Regions from separate parts of the Ruminiclostridium papyrosolvens DSM 2782 genome, predicted to be linked through region 1. Evidence: riboswitches for the same ligand, from Rfam matches in the RefSeq annotation. Region 1 holds a riboswitch; the other holds the start of a gene.
The links. A riboswitch is a leader RNA that binds a small molecule or an ion and turns the genes downstream of it on or off. The one in region 1 is predicted to bind FMN.

Region 2: it holds a riboswitch for FMN, as region 1 does, so the genes downstream of both, P0092_RS21500 (ECF transporter S component) here and ribD (bifunctional diaminohydroxyphosphoribosylaminopyrimidine deaminase/5-amino-6-(5-phosphoribosylamino)uracil reductase RibD) in region 1, are expected to answer to the same signal.

What each region holds. Positions count from the first base shown of each region.
Region 1 covers NZ_CP119677.1:3,039,725-3,044,016, reverse strand. Annotated here, with positions in the region: gene P0092_RS13600 (hypothetical protein) at 1-231, opposite strand, end outside; gene P0092_RS13595 (DNA polymerase Y family protein) at 241-1,482, opposite strand; FMN riboswitch at 1,680-1,805, shown strand; gene ribD (bifunctional diaminohydroxyphosphoribosylaminopyrimidine deaminase/5-amino-6-(5-phosphoribosylamino)uracil reductase RibD) at 1,889-2,992, shown strand; gene P0092_RS13585 (riboflavin synthase) at 3,013-3,669, shown strand; gene P0092_RS13580 (bifunctional 3,4-dihydroxy-2-butanone-4-phosphate synthase/GTP cyclohydrolase II) at 3,697-4,292, shown strand, end outside.
Region 2 covers NZ_CP119677.1:4,900,476-4,904,767, reverse strand. Annotated here, with positions in the region: gene P0092_RS21510 (glycoside hydrolase family 3 protein) at 1-1,373, shown strand, start outside; gene P0092_RS21505 (hypothetical protein) at 1,660-1,956, opposite strand; gene P0092_RS21500 (ECF transporter S component) at 2,186-2,734, opposite strand; FMN riboswitch at 2,841-2,969, opposite strand; gene galU (UTP--glucose-1-phosphate uridylyltransferase GalU) at 3,125-3,997, shown strand; gene P0092_RS21490 (phosphodiester glycosidase family protein) at 4,080-4,292, opposite strand, start outside.

The DNA of each region.
Region 1 (4,292 bases):
CTTGCCTTCCACAAACCAACGTCCTTCCTCAAAAAAAATAAATACTTCTTTTCCCATAACTCTACAACGGTAGCGGATACCTTGACCTCCTACCTTTAAGCTTGCCGCTTTTTTATAGTCGTATACCTTGTCTATTATATATTTTGAGCCGTCCTCCCAAACAAAAGAAACAGGTATCAGCTCACCACTGGGAGAAAAAGTTGCGTCTAATTGTACAAAAACTTTCTTCATAATATCACCTTACCTAAAAAATGAAACAGGATGAATAATATTGTCTTCAACGGGGTTGGCATTAAGAGCACTATCTTTAAGCAAAATCGCCCTTTGAACAGAATAATGTCCAAACCTTTTACGAATGGCATCAATACTGAATTCCAGAGTTTCCAATTGTGGACGTTTATTATAATCCTCAAAAAAAGAAAGCTGGGTATGAGTATCCGCCGTAACCAAATCCGTTGAACGTATACCAAGAGAACGTATAGGTTTATGCCAACCCCAATTTGCATTAAAAATATCCATAGCTTTACGTGAAATTTCACCGGATATATAACTGGGAACCGGGAGTTTTGCTTGTCGCTCAATTGATGCAAGCTCATTATCACGAATGGAAATCTGTATTGTAGAACCCTTCAAATTATGTTTTCTAAGCCTTTCACCAACACTTTCAGCCAATACGGTAAAAGTAAGCATGACATCCTCGGTGTTTACAAGATCTCTTGCGGTTGTCATACTGTTTCCTATGCCTTTTATAGTTTCGTGGTACTCTGTTGCAGTTACTTCGGAATAGTCCATGCCATTAGCAAAATTCCAGAGAGTTTCGCCCCATTTTCCAAGATACCTTTTAATGAAAGAGAGAGGCGTCCCTGCAAGGTCTCCGATAGTCATTATGCCCACCTGATTAAGTTTCCTGCGGGTTGACCTGCCCACATAAAGCAATTCACCAACATTTAAATTCCAAACCATTTCCTTAAAATTATTTTGACTGATAACAGTAGTATGATCCGGCTTTTTTAAATCGGACCCGAGCTTTGCAAATATTTTATTAAAACTCACTCCTACTGAAGCAGTAACACCAAGCTCTGTTTTAATAAGTTCACGTATTTCATTTGCAATCTTTTCTCCTTCCCCGAAAAGCTTGGTGCTTTCAGAAACGTCAATCCAGCACTCATCTATGCCAAAACTCTCAACAAGGTTGGAATATCGGGAATAAATTTCTCGGGCTTCCTTTGAAAACCTCAGGTATAAAGCGTAATTAGGATTAACAATAACGAGGTTTGGACACTTTTGTTTTGCTTGCCAGATAGCCTCACCTGTTTTTATCCCAAAACTTTTTGCAATATAGTTTTTGGCCAGGACGATTCCATGACGTAAATCCTGACTTCCGCACACTGCTAAAGGATAATCCCTGTATTGTGGATTGTATAGACATTCAACGGAAGCATAAAAATTATTCAGGTCACAGTGTAAAATTACTTTATCCATAAAGTCACTCCAGTCAGAACATTTGTTCGTACATTCATTATAAATCCGAACAAATGTTCTTGTAAAGAGGTAAAATTGTGTAGTATAAACTCAATAACTCATTTTTATTTTCTGTGTTCTGGGAATAAAATTATACCTTGACTAAAGCATCCAATACTGCTATAGTTTACTTTAATAAAATATATTAATAATGATAATGACACTTCAGGGATAGGTGAAAATCCTTACCGGCGGTAGATAGCACAAGCTATAAGCCCGCGAGCGAAAGCAGATCCGGTCAAACTCCGGAGCCGACAGTACAGTCTGGATGAAAGATAGTGTATTTAATTTTGCTATTTTGTCCCCGGGGGTTGTCTGCCTCTGGGGATTTTTGCATTTTAAGGGAAATAAAAGCAAGGAGAACAAGATGAATATACATGAGTTTTATATGAAAAGGGCATTTGAAATTTCAAAAGGAGGGTGGGGGAGAACAAATCCGAATCCATTGGTTGGAGCTGTTATAGTAAAGGATGGCGAAATAATCTCTGAAGGTTTCCATGAAGCGTTGGGGGGTGCCCACGCCGAAGTTTGTGCTTTTCAGAATGCTACCTCTGATATTTCGGGTGCGACTATTTATGTAAATCTTGAGCCGTGCTCACACTACGGAAGGACGCCTCCGTGTGCAAAAGCCATTGCGGAGTCTGGAATCAAGGAAGTAGTTGTAGCGATGGTGGACCCAAACCCAAAGGTATCAGGAAAGGGCATACAGATACTAAAAGATGCCAATATTAATGTAATAGTGGGAGTCCTTGAGGAAGAGGCAAGAAGGCTGAATGAAATATTCATACACTATATAACAAAACAACTTCCCTTTGTAATTATGAAAACGGCAATGACTTTAGACGGTAAAATTGCATCGGTTACAGGAGACTCCAGATGGATAAGCAGTGAACCCTCAAGAGAGTATGTCCATAAAATACGTAACAGAGTATCTTCAATTATGGTAGGGGTAAACACAATAATAAAGGATAATCCATCATTGACAGCAAGACCATCCTCCGGAGATGGCATTGACCCTGTCCGTATCGTAGTTGACAGTAGAGGAAGGATTCCGATGGATAGCAGGGTAATTAACGGTGATTCAAATGCAGGACTTATACTCGCAACTACAGATAGAATCAATAAAGACAAGGAAACTCAGCTTTTATCACGTGGGGTAAGGATTATAAAAACCATTGAGAAAAGTGGTAAGGTGAATCTCGGGGAGCTTATGAGGGAATTGTATAAGCTTGAAATTGACAGTGTTCTTTTGGAGGGAGGGGGTAACCTTAACTTTTCGGCACTTGAGGCAGGTATAGTGAATAAGGTAATGACTTTTGTTTCACCCAAGATAATAGGCGGAAGTTCGGCTGTAACGCCTGTAGGAGGCGAGGGAATAGAAGAAATGAAGGATGCCATAGCTCTGTCGGATATCAGAGTTGAGGGGTTTGACAGGGATGTACTTATAGAGGGATATATTGCAGACGAATAGCGATTTAGGAGGTGACATATGTGTTCACGGGGATTGTTGAAGAAATGGGAAGTGTAAAAAACATTGTATACGGCAGCAGCTCAATTAAGCTTTCCATAGAATGTACAACTGTAATTGAAGGCACTGTTAAAGGGGACAGCATAGCTGTAAACGGTATATGCCTTACGGTTACTGAATTGGGAGGAAACTGGTTTACGGCAGATGTAATGCCGGAAACTATGAGGAAAACAGGACTTGAAAAGCTGAAACCCGGTAAAAAGGTGAACCTGGAGAGGGCTTTAAGACTTGCTGACAGACTGGGAGGCCATATAGTCAGCGGTCATATTGACGGAACGGGGATTATTACCGAGTTAAAAAAAGAGGATAATGCAGTTCTTATTACAATTACTGCACCTGAACAGATTATGAAATATATTGTTCAAAAGGGTTCGGTGTCTCTGGACGGTACAAGTCTTACTATAGCGGAGCTGACTTCAAGTACTTTTACGGTTTCCCTCATACCGCTGACCCGGGGATTCACCATACTTGGCTCCAAAAGTATTGGTGACAGAGTAAATATAGAATGTGACATTATAGGCAAGTACGTAGAAAAGATGTTAAAAGGTGAACCCTTGGAGTCAGAACCTTCCAGAAGTAATTTATCGGCTGAATTTCTCAGGGAACACGGATTTATGTAATATAAAATAAAAAAGGAAGTGAGTTTCATGAATTTTAGTTCAATAGAAGAGGCAATAGAAGATATCCGCCAAGGCAAGATAATTATAGTGGTGGATGATGAAGACAGGGAAAATGAAGGAGACCTCCTTATGGCAGCCGAAAAGACTACCCCTGAAAGTATAAATTTCATGGCTACCTATGGAAAAGGCATGATATGTGTTCCGCTTACAGCGGACAGAGCAAGGGAACTGGAACTTTTTCCTATGGTAAACCACAATGAGGAACGTCTCGGTACAGCATTTACCATAACTGTGGACCACAAGGATTCAACAACTGGTATTTCGGCTTTTGAAAGAGCACATACAATAATTGAGCTTACAAATATGAATGCTCGTCAGGGAGATTTCAAAAAACCGGGGCATATATTTCCGCTTATAGCAAGGGAGGGAGGAGTTCTCAAGCGCGCCGGACATACCGAAGCTGCAGTTGACCTGACCCGAATGGCGGGACTTTATCCGGCGGGAGTAATATGTGAAATAATGAATGATGATGGAAGAATGGCAAGAGTTCCACAATTATTGGAATTTTCTCGGAAGCATGGGTTAAAGGTAATAACGGTAGCAGGGCTTATTGAGTATCGAAG
Region 2 (4,292 bases), 1.9 Mb from region 1:
GTGTTGACTGGACATTTGCTCCCTGCGTTGCAGTAAGCAACGATATAAGATGGGGGAGGGCCTATGAGTGTTTCAGTGAGACACCGGATCTTGTGACTATGATGTCGACTCCTTTTATAGCAGCTCTTCAGGAAAAGGGAATAATCGCATGTGCAAAGCACTATGTGGCAGACGGAGCAGTTGAATTCGGCTCCGGCATGAACGGATTGCTTGATCGTGGAAATACCAATATCAGCACAGAGGAACTTAAAGATAAATATATATCTGTATTTAAGGATGCAGTTAAAGCGGGTGTAAAATCAGTTATGGTATCATACAGCAGTGTAAAGGGCAGAAAAAACCACTCAGAAAGAGATCTTATAGAATATAAACTAAAGCAGGATATTGGCTTTCAAGGAGTAGTAATAAGTGACTACGAGGGTGTTGAGTATCTGGAGGGCAACAGCCTTTATGTAAAGGTAGTAAATGCAGTAAATGCAGGAATAGATGTACTTATGGAAGGAAAGCGGTGGAAAGAGTCCTATAAATGTTTATTGGAGGCAGCAAGTGAGAAGCGGCAGGATATAAATATGGACAGGATAGATGAAGCAGTTTTCAGGATACTTCGAGTAAAGATGGATTCAGACAAATTTGATGTTAAAGGTGATAAGACAAATAAGAATTATGATATCAGGCAGAATTCCAATATTAAAATTGCAGAACAGGCTGTGAAGGAATCTTTGGTTCTTCTGAAAAACAAAAAGAACATACTTCCTCTTAAAAAATCGGCAAAGATTGCAGTTATTGGGCCAGCCTCTGATAATATAGGCGTACAATGCGGCGGATGGACAAAGACATGGCAGGGTGGATTAGATATTGGTGATAAGAAGTGGATGAGAGGTACTACCATTCTGGATGGATTTAAGGAAATGGCAGATGAAGGAAGAGGAGTTATAATCACAGATCCTGCAAAAATAAGGGACGCAGAAGTTGTTGTTGCAGTATTAGGAGAACATCCATATGCCGAAGGAAAAGGCGATGAAAAAAATATAGGATTAAGCGAGGGTCTGGCTTTTAGTGAAAATGCTCAGACACTGCAAATTGCATATGAATCTAAGAAACCCGTAGTTGTTATTATTGTATCGGGGAGACCGCGGATAATCACAAGTGAGCTTAATAGATGGGATGCTCTTGTTGAGGCATGGCTGCCCGGAACGGAAGGGCGGGCGGTTGCATCGGTTATTTACGGAGATAACTGCAATTTCAAAGGACGACTGCCTGTCAGTTGGCCGAAATCATCTGAACAACTTCCCATTACAATTGAAAAGTTGGATAACAATGAAGAATATAATGCTCTGTTTCAATATGGGTTTAGTTTAAAATATTCAAATTAATCTACTTTTCCACACTTATGTGAACTGCCAAAATTAAATTATACACAGATTTATACACATTATCCACATATATAACACAATATTAAAAAGTATGTAGAAAACACGGGAAATCCTTGGTTTAACAGTGGTTTTATAGTTATTCACAGTTTTTTATGAACAGTATTACATATCCACAAGCTATAATTAACAGATAATTCAGAAGTTATCAACAGGTTTTAGGGTATTTTGTTGAAAAAATAAAAAGCGAGGAATTTTCCCTCGCTTTTTAAAATATAATATAAATTTATCATTCTTCTTCGTCAGTTTCTTCCTCTTCAAGAATATCATCTTCAGCAATTAATTTCTTGTCACTGTCATCCAAACGTTCCAGATAGTCATCAATAAGATATGAAGCATCATTTTTTGTCATAGTTTCAAAGTTCATATCACTGATATCCTCATTTAACTGCTCTGCCAACTCTTTGATGTACTCAACCTGTTGAGTTGTAGCCAACTCTACCATAGCTTTTACATGGTGATCACATTTTTTGTTTGTGCAATTCCCACCAATCTTCAAAGAGCCGCATTTATTACAAAATTCCATACCAATATCACCCCGCAATTATTGCATTAGCAAAAATAAAAATTAATTGGCATATGATGCCCCTGTGACACTGTCACAATATGATGTTAATATTATAATACGTGCTAATTATTTTAATGTAAATATATAATTCCTAATATTTTATATTTTTGATAACATATATCATAATAGCTATAACAAATAATTGCAATCATTTCCTGAGTTTTGGAGTAATAGTTCTTCAAAAGCCTTATTTCAAGGCTATTTGGGATAATAGTTTTCCGGCAGATTTATACAATAATAAGGCGATAGCCGAATTAAGACCTGCTTTCATTAAATTAAAAGGAAGCAGAGCCGGAACAATCATTTTAATTACGGCATCAATAGGAGTTCCCGCAAATAAAGGATAAAATATCATGTTCATTGGTATCATTAGTGCAGTCATTGCAAGACTTCCCAGAATTAAACCAGTAACAGCACTTTTGAGAGTTTTTTTCTTCATATAAACTATAGAAGAAATACCTACCAGAGCTGACGTAGCGACAATATGCATTATGCAGCCTATCCATCCGTCGCTGCTGACTGCTAAGGTTTGTACAATCGCTGTTACAATAGTTAGGATAATGCCTTCCACAGGACCGAAGATAAAGCCCCCAATAATAATCGCTACATCTGCAGCATCATACACAAGGAACGGTGCAGCGGGAAAAGGGAATTTTAGTGGAGATAATATAAGAATTACCGAAATTGCTACCAATACACCCATTGTTGTCATTTTTCTGATTCTACTGCTATTCATTGAAATTTGCCCCCTTATGATAAAATAAATATAAGTATAAGTAAATTAAAAAGCCCTATGAATAATAATCCACAGAGCTTAACCAAATAACAAATCAATGTTGTTTATTGTTCTTCTTTCATCCAGACTATACTGTCGGCCATGGAATCGCACCATGTCTGCAAAACGCTCGCGGGCTAATACAAAAGAGTACATTACCGCCGGTAGGGAATCACACCCTGCCCTGAAGATATTATGAAGTTTTTAATTACATCTATGTTAAAACTATAACATAAAATAAGGGGACAATCAATGCATTGGGTTAAAAGGGTATAAATGGAAACATTTGTTGCGGTAAATTTAAAATATGTGGTAAAATATATTTGAATAAAGTACATTTGGAGGAAATCTATGAAAGTACGAAAAGCGATAATACCTGCTGCCGGTCTTGGAACCAGATTTTTACCTGCAACCAAGGCACAGCCTAAAGAAATGATACCTATAGTCGACAAACCTACTATACAATACATTGTTGAAGAAGCAGTTGCTGCGGGAATAGAAGATATACTTATTATTTCCGGAAGAAATAAAAGGGCGATTGAAGACCATTTTGACAAATCTTACGAATTGGAAGAAGAGCTCCATAGAAAAGGAAAGCAGGAGCTTTTGAGTGTTGTACAGGAGATTTCAAATATTGCAAATATACACTACATAAGACAGAAGGAAGCAAAGGGCCTGGGCCATGCTATTTATTGTGCTAAATCGTTTATCGGAAATGAGCCTTTTGCTGTTATGCTGGGCGATGATATAGTGGATTCTCCGGTACCATGTATTAAGCAGTTGATGGATGTATACAACGAATACCAGACTACTATTCTGGGGGTTCAAAAAGTACCCCTGCAGGATGTAACAAAATATGGTGTTATTGGTGGAACACAGATAGATGAAAGAGTTTATAAGGTAAAAGGTTTGGTTGAAAAACCGGAGGTTGAGCAGGCACCGTCAAATATAGCTATACTGGGCAGGTATATTATTTCTCCCAGAATTTTTGAGTTCCTGCAATCTGCTACACCGGGTAAAAATGGTGAAATATGGCTCACAGACGCATTGCAGAAGCTAATGGAACAAGAAGCAATGTATGCTTTTGATTTTGAAGGCGACAGGTATGATGTAGGAGACAGAATTGGATTTTTAAAGGCTACGGTGGAATATGCACTAAAAAGAGAAGAATTAAAAGATGAATTTACAGCTTTTTTGAAACACAAAATGGAGCAGCTTCCTTAATAAGCAACTTTTTACTTAAAAAATAAAAACCGGAAACAGTAAAGCATTTCGCTTTTAATGTTTCCGGTTTTATTTTTATGTCTTAATTAAAGGATTTGAACTGGTAGGTTACGGAGTTCCCTTTAACATTTACAACGGCATACTTTGCAGCGCCTTTGTTGCTGTCACTGAAGCCATAGGAATCAAAGCCGGCGGTTATTACATATTTAACGCCTTTGTCCATATAACTTGAATTGGAATTTCCTTTGTAGAATACCCATACATTCTTTCCTGTTTTCTTTTTATAATCTGTAAG